DNA from 3 places in the Pelosinus fermentans DSM 17108 genome. Region 3 is predicted to be linked to each of the others. Evidence: predicted binding sites of a transcription regulator. Region 3 holds the regulator's gene; each other region holds the start of a gene.
The links. The regulator HrcA, encoded in region 3, represses chaperone genes, less so after heat shock. The targets are predictions, from matches to a motif close to TGTTAGCACTCNNNNNNNNNGAGTGCTAACA.

Region 1 (4,298 bases), 1.1 Mb from region 3:
AAATGCAGGTCTACCCTGTGCGGGATGCTAGCGGCAATGTAATTGCTGCTGTCAGTTTTGAATCTAGCATGGAAGAAGCTCACGTACATGGGCATCAACTCTTGGTTGAAACAGCACAACTTCTTTTATCGACAGTGAAAATACCAAGCAGCAGTAAGCAATATCGTTCCTTGTCTGCCAGTGATGGTATTCTCATTGTGAATGAGCATGGTAAAATCATTTTTGCTAATTCAACCGCGGATAGTATATATAAAGTATTAGCTGTAGGAAATATTGTCGGACGGCGCATTTATGAGCGCCAGGCCCATATGGGGTTAGCCCAAAAGGCTATGACCATTCAAGAGCCTTGTGAGGCAGAATTGTCAGCAGGCAATATGGTATTGGTACAAAGGGCAATTCCTATTATTGTAAACCAAGTTACAGCCTGTACAGTTGTAATTTTAACGGATGTTACCGAAGTAAAAAAGAAAGAAAAAGAATTATTAATAAAATCAGCAGTCATTCAAGAAATACACCATCGGGTGAAAAATAATTTACAGACCATTGCCAGTTTGCTGCGGCTGCAGTCAAGGCGTACGAAATCCCAGGAAGTAAAAGCTGCTCTACGGGAAAGTGTGAATCGGATTTCGAGTATTTCTGTTGTTCATGAATTTTTATCACAGCAGGATGCAGAATTTATTGATGTAGCAGAAGTGGCTAGAAATATTCTCGACCTAGTTATTCAAAATATGCTGGAACCAGACTTTAATTTACAAACTATTTTTAATGGTGAGACAGTGGTATTTCCCTCGGAGCAGGCTAGCAGTTTGGCTCTGGTTATTAATGAGCTGATCCAAAACTCCATCGAGCATGGTTTTGTAGGTCGGCATGAAGGCATCATCGGGGTTGACATTAGTACCCTGGAAGATGAATATAAAATCGAAATCTATGATAACGGCATTGGCATGCCACCGAGCTTTAATCCCCAATTATCCAACAGTTTGGGATTGCAGATTGTACGAACACTGATTGAGAGTGATGTTGGCGGTAGTTTTGCATTATACACGGATAATGGTACTCATGCTTGTATTACCATTCCCCGTAAGGCGAAAGGAGGAGTTTAGAATGGAATCATTGCGGATTGTTATAGCTGATAATGAATCAATTATTCGGATGGATTTAAAAGAGCTTTTGGAAGAGGCAGGGCATACGGTCGTAGCAGAAGCCTCTGACGGATCAAGGGCTGTTGATTTAGTTCGTCAATATCGGCCTGATTTGGTTATTATGGATATTAAGATGCCTGAGATGGATGGTATTACAGCAGCAAAAATAATTTCCAATGAGAAGCTTGCTCCTGTTCTATTGTTAACAGCATTTAGTCAGAAGGATATTGTGGAGAAAGCGAAGGATTCAGGTGTACTGGCTTATTTAGTGAAACCTGTTAAAGAAGTGAATTTATTTCCTGCTATCGAGATCGCTTTGTCTCGCTTTCAAGAGTTTGCTGAGTTAGAGCAAGAACTCGAGAATGTGAAACAATCCCTAGAGACACGAAAAATTCTTGACCGTGCGAAGGGGATTTTGATGGACGCTTACAATCTTAGCGAAACAGAAGCCTATCGTCGCATTCAACAATATAGTATGAGTAAACGCAAATCGATTAAAGATGTTGCTGAATCCATTGTAGAAGCAGCAACGAAAAGAACATAGCCTGCTTAAAGTGCCTAATTGGGCACTTTTCTACTTATAAGCAGCCAAAAACACCGTTTATCTTTTGCACGTATTATACGCAGTGAGAAGTGAATCTAAATTTTTTTTGAAAAAAATATGGATTTTTCCTATTAAACACTTGCTTTTTCTTGCTGAATTTTATATCATAAATTATGTGATTAGCACTCGCTAACAATGAGTGCTAACAAGATTAATATCATTACATATCGTGGAGGAGGAAATTTCAATGATTAAGCCATTGGGTGACAGAGTCGTCATTAAGGTTTTAGAAGGCGAGATGAAAACAAAAAGTGGTATCGTACTACCTGATACTGCTAAGGAAAAGCCACAAGAAGGTGAAATTATCGAGGTCGGTACTGGCAAAGTATTGGACAATGGCCAACGCGTAGCTCTTGATGTAAAAGTTGGCGATAAAATTATATTCTCCAAATATGCAGGTACTGAAGTTAAATATGAAGGGCAAGAATATCTGATTGTAAGCGAAAGAGATATTTTAGCAGTTGTACAATAATAAAATTATTTGGGAGGTTTACATATAATGGCAAAGCAAATTTTATTTGATGAAGACGCACGTCGCGCATTAGAAAGAGGCGTAAATGCACTTGCAAATGCAGTAAAAGTAACACTTGGACCTAAGGGTCGTAATGTTGTTCTGGATAAAAAATTCGGTGCTCCTACTGTTACAAATGATGGTGTAACTATTGCACGTGACATTGATTTGGAAGATCCGTTTGAAAATATGGGTGCTCAGCTTGTTAAAGAAGTTGCTACCAAAACCAATGATGTGGCTGGTGATGGTACTACTACTGCAACTTTACTTGCACAAGCTATGATTCGTGAAGGTATGCGCAACGTAGCAGCAGGCGCAAACCCTATGATCATTAAAAAAGGTATCGAAAAAGCAGTAAAAACCTTAGTGGAAGAGATTAAAAAATCTGCTAAGAAAGTAGAAACAAAAGATGCGATTGCACAAGTTGCATCGATTTCCGCAGCTGACGAAGAAATCGGTAATTTGATTGCAGAAGCTATGGAAAAAGTGGGTAAAGACGGCGTTATTACTGTTGAAGAATCCAAAGGTATGGGAACTAGTCTTGATGTAGTAGAAGGTATGCAATTTGACCGTGGCTACATTTCCCCATACATGGTAACGGATACTGACAAAATGGAAGCGATTTTAAACGATCCTTATATTTTGATCACTGACCGTAAAATTGGTGCCATCGCAGATTTACTTCCTACATTGGAAAAAGTGGTGCAGCAAGGTCGCGAACTTTTAATCCTTGCTGAAGATATCGAAGGCGAAGCATTAGCAACTTTGGTTGTGAATAAATTACGTGGTACCTTTAAAGCTGTAGCTGTAAAAGCTCCTGGTTTTGGTGACCGTCGTAAAGCAATGCTTGAAGACATTGCTGCTTTAACTGGCGGTACTGTTGTTACAGAAGAAATTGGCCGCAAACTTGACACCGTAGAGCTTGTTGATCTTGGACGTGCCCGTCAAGTACGTGTTTCCAAAGAAGAAACCACCATTATTGATGGCGCTGGTGATGTAACTCTAATCAAAGCTCGCGTTAGCCAAATCAAAACACAAATCGAAGATAGCACTTCTGATTTTGATAAAGAAAAACTTCAAGAACGTCTTGCTAAATTATCTGGCGGTGTAGCTGTAATTCAAGTAGGTGCTGCAACAGAAGTAGAACTGAAAGAAAAGAAATACCGTATTGAAGATGCTTTGAATGCAACTCGTGCTGCTGTTGAAGAAGGTATTGTTGCCGGTGGTGGTACTACTTTCATCGATATCTTATCAGCTCTTGATGCCATTGAAGTAATTGGTGACGAAAAGACAGGTGTTGAAATTGTAAAACGTGCAATTGAAGAGCCTGTACGTCAAATCGCTAACAATGCAGGCCTTGAAGGTTCCATCGTTGTTGCAGGCGTGAAAAAAGCCGGTAAAGGCATGGGCTTCAATGCATTAACTGAAGAATATGTTGACATGATTGCTGCAGGTATTGTTGACCCAGCAAAAGTTACTCGCTCTGCATTGCAAAATGCTGCTAGTATCGCCGCAATGGTATTAACTACTGAAACATTAGTAGCTGATAAACCTGAAAAAGACGGTGGTGCTGGTGCTGCTGCTATGGGTGGCATGGGCGGTATGGGTGGCATGGGTGGTATGGGCGGCATGATGTAATAGCAGCCTCAAGCCCCTTTGCAGGAACGGGCTTGAACGCTGGTAAGCATTAAACGCTACCAATCTGCTACCATAATTAGTAAAAATCAGGCTGCCTACAAGTCTATCAAACTTGTAGGCAGCCTTTTTATATTTCTTCTGCTGTATTTTTTCATTTTTGTCTTCATAATTTTCACTTTGCATGCATACATACTATTGTATGGGGTGGGAGGGGGAAGATTATGGTTCTCAATTTGCGGCGAATATTTCATCATCGGCATTTATTTTATGGCATGGTGGGTCTCTTTGCTATTGGTGCTGTTTATGTACAAGTGGCAGAATTGATTTCTGGTGGACCAATAGCAATTGCTGGTACGCGAACAGAACGAAAGGTTGTAGCGTTAACCTTTGATCATTCTTGGGG
Region 2 (4,298 bases), 1.4 Mb from region 3:
TTTCGATCGTTCTAGTCTTCATATACCTATATTTATTATATCGTGAACGATACATGGGCATATGGGTAATTAGTTGGCTCATCCTTTTTTCACGATATATTATTTTTGATGCAGGACTTCTGCAATGGAAGCAATCCACCTTATATTTAACTGCATATCAAGTGCTAATTTTTATCAGCGTTCTGCTGTTTGTATGGGGTACTTATAGCTTTATGAATAAGCCATTTAACAAATGGTGGATATATGGTACAGTTATGCTCTCCATCATAAGCGCCGGGTTAAACGTCTTTTTTTCCTCCTTGGTTTATAAATTACTACTACCTATCTACATCTGCTGCCTAATAGGTATATGGGTCGGTTTAATTTATATACGCAATTTACAACTGCAGGGAATTGGTCGTTATATTACCGGCTATGCCTACATACTATGGAGTCTTATCAATTTAACTGCACCTTTTATAATGAACGGCTCAAATTATCTTCCTTTAGCTTACACAATTGGTGGAGTAATACGCCTCTTCATAGCAACTGGTACTTTAATGGTATATTTAGAAAAAACTAGAGCAGATTTAATTAATAAGGAAACTCAATATCGTTTGTTAGCAGAGAATGCTATTGATGTAATTTATTCTTATCAACTACAGCCTAAAAAAAGAATTGAGTATATAAGTCCGTCTGCGTTAATGTTCACTGGCTATACCTCCGAAGAATTTTACGCCAACAACAATTTAATTTTCGATTTGATACATCCTGATGAACATTCACAGTTTAACGATTTCATCTATAATCTACCATACTCTATTGAATTACCATTAACTTTACGCCTGGTTCGAAAGGATAAAACAATTCTATGGATTGAGCAAAAATGTGTTCCTATTTATGATAAATCCGGTCAGCTCTCAGCCTTACAAGGAATCATTCGTGATATAACTTTGCGAAAAAAATTGGAACAAATGTCCTCCTTATTTGACAGGATGAATATGGTAGGCAGCATGGCTGCCACTGTCGCTCATGAAATTAGAAATCCTATGACTACGGTACGAGGTTATTTACAAGTGATGGATAGAAAGCATGAATACCAAAAAGATAAAGAAAAAATCAAACTAATGATCGAGGAAATAGATCGAGCTAATGCTATTATTCGTGAGTACCTTTCTTTGTCCAGGGAAAAGCTAGTCATTTTTAAACAATGTTCTTTAAATACTATTATTGAAGCTTTATTTCCCTTAATCCAGGCAGATGCCACTGCTTCCAAAGTATCTGTAAATCTTAACATTAGTGCAGTTCCCGAATTGCTATTGGATGAAAATGAAATTCGTCAATTGCTGCTAAATTTGGTACGCAATAGTATTGAAGCAATGCCAGCCGGCGGCAACTTGGATATTCACACCTTCTTGGAAGATCACAAGGTTGTTTTATCTATTAGTGATCAGGGCACGGGAATACCCGCCCACATACTTGATAAATTAGGAACACCATTTATTACTACGAAAGATACAGGCACAGGCTTAGGACTTCCCATCTGTTACCAAATAGCCCACAGGCACAATGCCACTATTAAAATCAATACCAGTCATGAAGGAACAACTTTTTTTGTATATTTTAATCTCGGAAATTAATATATATTGTCCTTTTCATCAAAAAAACCACTTTTTGAGAAAGGGCTTTTTTATATGCAAAGTAACTATATATTTTCAGTCTAAAAAGGGCGAACCACACAAAATATATAAATTCTATAGTAAATTCAATATAAATGGTAAAAAAATGCTATTATTGCCTAATTTTAATGAAAAAAAAGTATTTGATTTCAAATACTAATCAAGGTATTATAGAGAAAGAGAGTTAGCACTCACTTAAAGAGAGTGCTAATAAAAGAAAATGTACATATAAATTTTATAAAAGGAGACTTCTTACATGAGCCAAGAACCAATTAATAAGCAAACCAGAGAATTCCAAGCGGAAACTAAGCAATTATTAGACTTAATGATTCATTCCATTTATACAAATAAGGAGATTTTTTTACGAGAGCTGATCTCCAACGCTTCCGATGCCATTGATAAAATTCGTTTTGAATCCTTAACCAATCATGATCTATTAGAAGGACAATCCGACTTTGAAATTTTCATTGTCCCTGATGAATCGACACATACTCTAACAATCTCAGATAATGGTATTGGTATGACCTATGACGAAGTAGTCGAAAATATTGGAACCATCGCTAAATCAGGCACTAAGTCCTTTCTTGAAAAATTAAAAGAGAAAGAAACAGCAACCGATAATGAACTAATCGGTCAATTTGGCGTTGGCTTTTATTCTGCTTTTATGGTTTCTGACAAAGTCACCTTGATCACTCGTGCTCCTGGACAAGCCAAAGGGGTTAAGTGGCAATCCAGCGGTGATGGTACATACACCATTGAAGAAGTGGAAAAAGAAACACGAGGTACTACCATTATTATCACTCTCAATGATGAATTTACTACCGCTGACGGCTCCAAAGAAAATTTCTTAGACCGCTACACCATTGAAAATTTGATCAAAAAATATTCAGACTATATCCGCTATCCTATTAAAATGAGCTTCATCAAGGAAGAAAAGCCCAAAGATGAAGAAGGCAAGGTAATTGAAGACGCTCCAGCAACACAGACCGTAGAGGTTCGGACCTTGAATTCCATGACGCCTCTATGGACTCGCAATAAGAATGACATTTCGGCAGAAGAGTACCATACCTTCTACAAAAATCTCTTCCACGACTGGGAAGATCCTCTAAAACTGATTCATTCCAAAGCAGAAGGCACTGTAGAATACACAAGTCTATTGTTTATTCCTTCTCGTGCTCCTTTTGATTTGTACACGCAAAAATCATCCTCTGGAATCCGCCTCTATTCAAAACAGATTTTCATCATGGACAACTGCCAAGATCTCCTCCCTGAATATCTGCGATTTGTGAAAGGCTTAGTGGATTCTCCCGATTTTTCCCTCAATATATCTCGCGAGCTGCTGCAGCATAGCAAACAGTTAAAATTAATTGGAAAGAATCTTGAAAAAAGCGTGCTGAAAACCTTAGAAAATCTCCTCACTAATGAGCGACCTACCTATGAAAAATTCTGGAAAGAATTTGGCAAAGCTCTTAAAGTAGGAGCCTATACAGATTTCCAAAGTCGCGATAAATTAAAAGATTTATTACTATTCTCTTCCTCCCACGCAACGGAAGAATTGACAACCTTACATGATTACATCGAACGCATGTCAGAAAATCAAAAAGTCATCTACTATGCTACAGGTAAAGACCGTGCTTCCGTAGAGCGTTTACCACAAATGGAACTGCTGAAAGAAAAAGGTATTGAAGTTCTCTATCTGTATGATCAGGTTGATGAGTTTACGATTGATGCATTACAGGAATATAAAGAGAAGAAATTCCAATCCATCAGCCGCGGCGAACTAAACCTGGACGATATCGATTCCCCCGAAGCTAAAAAAGATACAGAAGCGATTTTGAAAGAAAATGAATCCTTAATCAAAGCAATCAAAGAGCATTTGAAAGGGAAAATAGCTGATGTTAAGATTAGTAATCGATTAAAATCCAGTGCGGTTTGTCTTGTTAGTGATGATAACGGCATCAGTCTTTCCATGGAGCAAATTTTATCAGAAATGAATAATACCATGTATAAGGCTAGCCGAATCCTGGAATTAAATCCAAATCATGATGTCTTCACTGTCTTAAAAGATTTACACGAAGCAACCCCTGATTCTGAAGCCTTCAAGGATTATTGCGACCTATTATACGTACAAGCAATGCTTATTGAAGGTCTGCTCCCAGAAGATCCAATCAGCTTTGCTAATAAAGTATCTAACTTAATGGCACGTAAGGATAAATAGTTCCCAAGGATACTATAAAAAGCTTGAACCATATTCAAAATGGTTCAAGCTTTTTTATGCACTAACGATATGCAATTTTTCATTCATAGTATAACCTCCTCTTATGAATAATGTGCTTTCACTACCTATATACTCCTAACCGTTTATCTTTTAACGAACTTTATAGTAATGACTATATAATAAATCTTTTTAAACTCATTAGCAAAAATTAAAGGAGCAACGGCAGGGTTCCATTACTCCAATTCATGCAAAAATATTCAAGCTCTTTTTTCTTTTACTCTTTCTAATCGGATGATCTTTGCCTCTTGTTTAAAAATTCTTCGATTTAACGCTTCAATGTCGTCACTTAACTCGGCTATGGACTCCTTAGTTGCTGTTCGTTCCAGTATAGCGATTATATCCTTTTGTTGTTCCGTAATGAC
Region 3 (4,298 bases):
CGGAATATGATCTTTTGCGGGATGCTTTGGAAAAATTAAAGCTGAATGATGCATCATTGGTCTTTGAACCAGAGACTTCCAGTGCTTTAGGTTTTGGTTTTCGTTGTGGATTCTTAGGACTATTACATATGGAAGTGATTCAAGAACGATTAGAACGTGAGTATAATATTACCTTAATTACCACAGCACCAAGTGTTATTTATAAAGTCTTCAAAACAGATGGAGAGATCTTTGAAATTGAAAACCCTTCTAAATTGCCAACACCTCAGGAAATTGAACATATTGAGGAACCGTATGTTAAAGCAATGGTTATAGTGCCTAATGATTATGTAGGTGTGGTCATGGAACTATCACAAGAAAAACGTGGCGAATTTAAAGATATGAAGTATTTAGATGTGACTAGAGTAATGCTGACATATGAATTGCCTTTGAGTGAAATTATTTATGATTATTTTGACCGTCTAAAATCGGCTACAAGAGGCTATGCATCCTTAGATTATGAATTGTTGGGTTATCGAGAATCTAAGCTTGTTAAATTAGATATTCTACTAAATACAGAACCTGTGGATGCTTTGTCAGTTATTGTACATCGTGATAAAGCAACCTATCGAGGACGAATTTTGGTCGAAAAGCTAAGAGGAATCATTCCCAGACAAATGTTTGAAATTCCTATTCAAGCTGCGATTGGCAACAAAGTAATTGCTCGTGAAACAGTAAGAGCCATGCGTAAAGATGTTCTAGCGAAATGCTACGGGGGCGATATTAGCCGTAAACGTAAACTTTTAGAAAAACAAAAAGAAGGTAAAAAGCGTATGAAGCAGGTAGGTAATGTAGAAGTACCGCAAGAAGCCTTCATGGCTATATTAAAGATTGATTAAGGTGATGAAATGAAGACGGGTTTATACATTCATATCCCTTTTTGTCAACAAAAATGTTTATATTGCGATTTTCCTTCCTATGATAATCTTACCCATCTATATCAGCCTTATGTTGCCGCCTTATGCCAGGAGATTTCTGGCTGGGGCGGTGTTTTATCTGGCACCTTGATTGATACAATTTATATTGGCGGGGGAACACCGACTCTTTTACCTGCAGATGCTTTAAAAACCATCTTAACTAAGGTGCATGAAAGCTTTTCCATTGACGAAGCTGCAGAATTTAGCGTAGAAGCCAATCCCGGCACGACGAATCAAGAGAAATTATTAGCTTTAAAATCAGGTGGCGTCAACCGGATTAGCTTTGGTGTGCAAACTTTTTCCGACGCATTATTAAAGTCAATTGGCAGGATACATAGTGCTGATCAGGCTGTAAGATCAGTAAAGGAAGCACAAGATTTAGGTTTCAGTAATATTAATCTTGACTTGATGTATGGATTGCCAGGTCAATCCTGCAATGATTTAAAGGTTAGTATCCAAGAGGCAATGAAACTTGATATTACTCATATCTCGGCTTATGGATTGAAAGTAGAAGAAGGTACACCTTTTGCTGCGATGGATCAGATAGGAACACTTATATTGCCAGAAGAAGATGAAGATGAAGAGATGTATACCTTTACAACTGAATATTTACCTCAGCATGGCTTTAAGCGCTATGAAATATCAAATTTTTCTAAAGCAGGGTATGAATGTCGTCATAATTTTAAATATTGGAAATATCATCCTTATGTAGGGGTGGGAGCCGCGGCTCATTCCTTTTTTCAGAAACAGCGGCTTAGTAACATAACTGATGTATCTCAATATATAGATTGTGTGGAAAAAGGAACGCTGCCAATTGAATTTCGAGAAAATCCTAGCACTACGATTGCTATGGCAGAATATATTTTTTTAGCCTTGCGGACGGTACACGGTTTATCTATTTTAGATTTTCAGGAATATTTCAACCGTGGATTTTACTTGGAGTATGGAGAAATTGTGTCAGAACTACTTCATAAAAAGTTGATTGCTGTAAAAGAGAATCAGGTAAATCTTACTGTTTTAGGCATGAAGTATGGAAATGTTGTATTTCGTGCATTTTTACCTGGATAAATCAATTATTATATCTTGACATTCAGGCGCAGGAGTGGTATTTTTTTAGTAGGTGTTAGCACTCTACAAGGTCGAGTGCTAACAATAGGAGGTGGAACTCATATGCTAGATAAGAGAAAACGTAGTATTCTTCAAGCGATTGTTGATGATTATATTTCCACCGCGGAGCCTATTGGCTCACGAACTATTGCCCGCAAACATGATTTAGGCGTTAGCCCTGCAACCATTCGCAATGAAATGGCTGATCTTGAACTGTTGGGTTATATTGAGCAGCTTCATACTTCATCGGGGAGAATTCCTTCTGCAAAAGGGTATCGCTTTTATGTAGATTCTCTATTATCACCGACCCAAATGTCTGAAAGGGAAATTGCATTAATTAAAAATTGGTATCAGGAGAAAACTCGTCATGTTGAAGAGGTTTTTCAGGAAACCGCAAAAATATTATCCAAAATAACAAGTAATATTTCATTAGTTTTAGTACCGCAAGTAACTCAATGCGCCTTTAAGTATCTAAAATTTCTACCTTTTGATGACTGTCGCACGATTTTGGTTGTCGTGACAGATACAGGATTTGTAGAAAACAAGGTGATTGATATACCAACAGGGCTTTCATTTAATGATTTGCAGCGTATTGCAGAACACATTAATAGACGTTTATCAGGATTATCCTTTGAGAATATTGAATTATCCATTCTGCGGGAAATTCAAAATGAAATGCTAATTGATGTGGACTTGTTTGAAACTGCTTTAGGGATACTAAAACAGGCATTGGTTGTGGAAAAAAATGAGCGGTTGTATCTTGGTGGCACCACACAATTATTAAGTCAGCCAGAATTTAAAAATATCGAAAAAGTAAAATCTTTTTTAGATATGCTGGAAGAAGAACATTTGCTGGCGAATATTTTGCAAAATCAAAAAAATGATGGTGTTATTGTTACAATTGGCGATGAAAACAAATATAGCGGAATTCAAGACTGCAGTATGGTGCAGGCTACTTATCGCATTGATGGTCAAGTCGTGGGAACAGTAGCTGTATTAGGTCCGACCAGGATGGATTATGGCAAGGTCATGTCAGTTTTAGAGTTTATGCATAATCATTTAGGAGAAGTACTTAAAAAGTATAAAATATAGAGAGGTAATACCTTCCTTCTATAGTAAAGGGTATTACTGACTCTATTATACATATAATAGAACTGTAATTTGGGAGGAACCAGGGATGAAGCTAAAGCAAGCTAATAGTGGTTCTGAAGTAGATGAAAGGTTAGCGGCACTCATGACAAACGGGAACGCTATCAGAGTGGTTACGTCAGCTGTTGAGGGAACTATTGGTCCTAAGGGGCTAGATACTATGCTGTTAGGTTCTTCCGGTGAAGTCATAATCACAAATGATGGCGTTACTATTTTAGATAAAATGGATGTAGATCATCCGGCAGCCAGAATGCTGATCAATGTTGCCAGAGCTCAGCAAGCCGAAATTGGAGATGGTACAACAACTGCAACTATTATGGCGGGTGGTCTGGTAGGTGAAGGTGTAAATCAAGTTATAAGGGGTGTGCCCATTGCCCGTGTCATCGAAGGAATCAGACATGGTGTGGCGCTGGCATTAGAGCAGATTAAGGATCGGGCAAAACATATTTTTGATATACAAGATCCCATTCTACACCGTATTGCTATGATTGCTGGCCGCGAATATAGTGATATTGCTCAATTGGTTATTAAGGCCGCAGGACTTATCGGTATTGAAAAATTACGTGAGTCCAGTTTTAAACTGTCAGAGATTATTTTCTCCCAGGAAGGCGCTGAGAATGAGGTCTTTATGGGCGTTATCGTTGATAAACAGCGATTAAATCAAGATATGCCTGTAAAGAGTAGTCAAGCAAAAGTATTGGTCATTGATGATGCCTTAGAGCCTGAAGAAATTGGTGATGAGGCGTTAAGTACAGAAGCTGGCTTTAAGCGGTATCTGGAATTGCAAAATGAGTTCAAGACAAATGTACATAAGATTGTAGAACTTGGTGTTAAGGTAGTATTGGTAGATCGGGGTGTCCATAATAGTGCAGAAGAAATACTGACGGATGCCGGTATTATGGTAATTCAGCGAGTGGTGCCAGAGGAACTTCGCCGTGCCGCGGATCATGTAGGAGCGCGTATGATTAAACGCACAGGTCTTAAGAAAGATATTACGAACATTGCTAGTTCTTTGGGTTTGGCGAAGAACGTGTATGAAGATGAAAAATTGAAGCATATTCGTATGTTGGGCGGTGCTGGTAAGCC

Region 1: the regulator HrcA is predicted to act here: its motif matches at 1,864-1,894, upstream of groES (co-chaperone GroES).
Region 2: the regulator HrcA is predicted to act here: its motif matches at 1,841-1,871, upstream of htpG (molecular chaperone HtpG).

The regions. Positions count from the first base shown of each region.
Region 1 covers NZ_AKVN02000001.1:3,292,338-3,296,635, reverse strand. The annotation lists gene FR7_RS15230 (histidine kinase N-terminal domain-containing protein) at 1-1,103, shown strand, start outside; gene FR7_RS15225 (ANTAR domain-containing response regulator) at 1,105-1,686, shown strand; gene groES (co-chaperone GroES) at 1,934-2,218, shown strand; gene groL (chaperonin GroEL) at 2,246-3,895, shown strand; gene pdaB (polysaccharide deacetylase family sporulation protein PdaB) at 4,117-4,298, shown strand, end outside.
Region 2 covers NZ_AKVN02000001.1:3,548,275-3,552,572, forward strand. The annotation lists gene FR7_RS16465 (PAS domain-containing sensor histidine kinase) at 1-1,619, shown strand, start outside; gene htpG (molecular chaperone HtpG) at 1,915-3,876, shown strand; gene FR7_RS16475 (hypothetical protein) at 4,134-4,298, opposite strand, start outside.
Region 3 covers NZ_AKVN02000001.1:2,168,761-2,173,058, forward strand. The annotation lists gene lepA (translation elongation factor 4) at 1-878, shown strand, start outside; gene hemW (radical SAM family heme chaperone HemW) at 888-2,024, shown strand; gene hrcA (heat-inducible transcriptional repressor HrcA) at 2,127-3,155, shown strand; gene FR7_RS09760 (TCP-1/cpn60 chaperonin family protein) at 3,241-4,298, shown strand, end outside.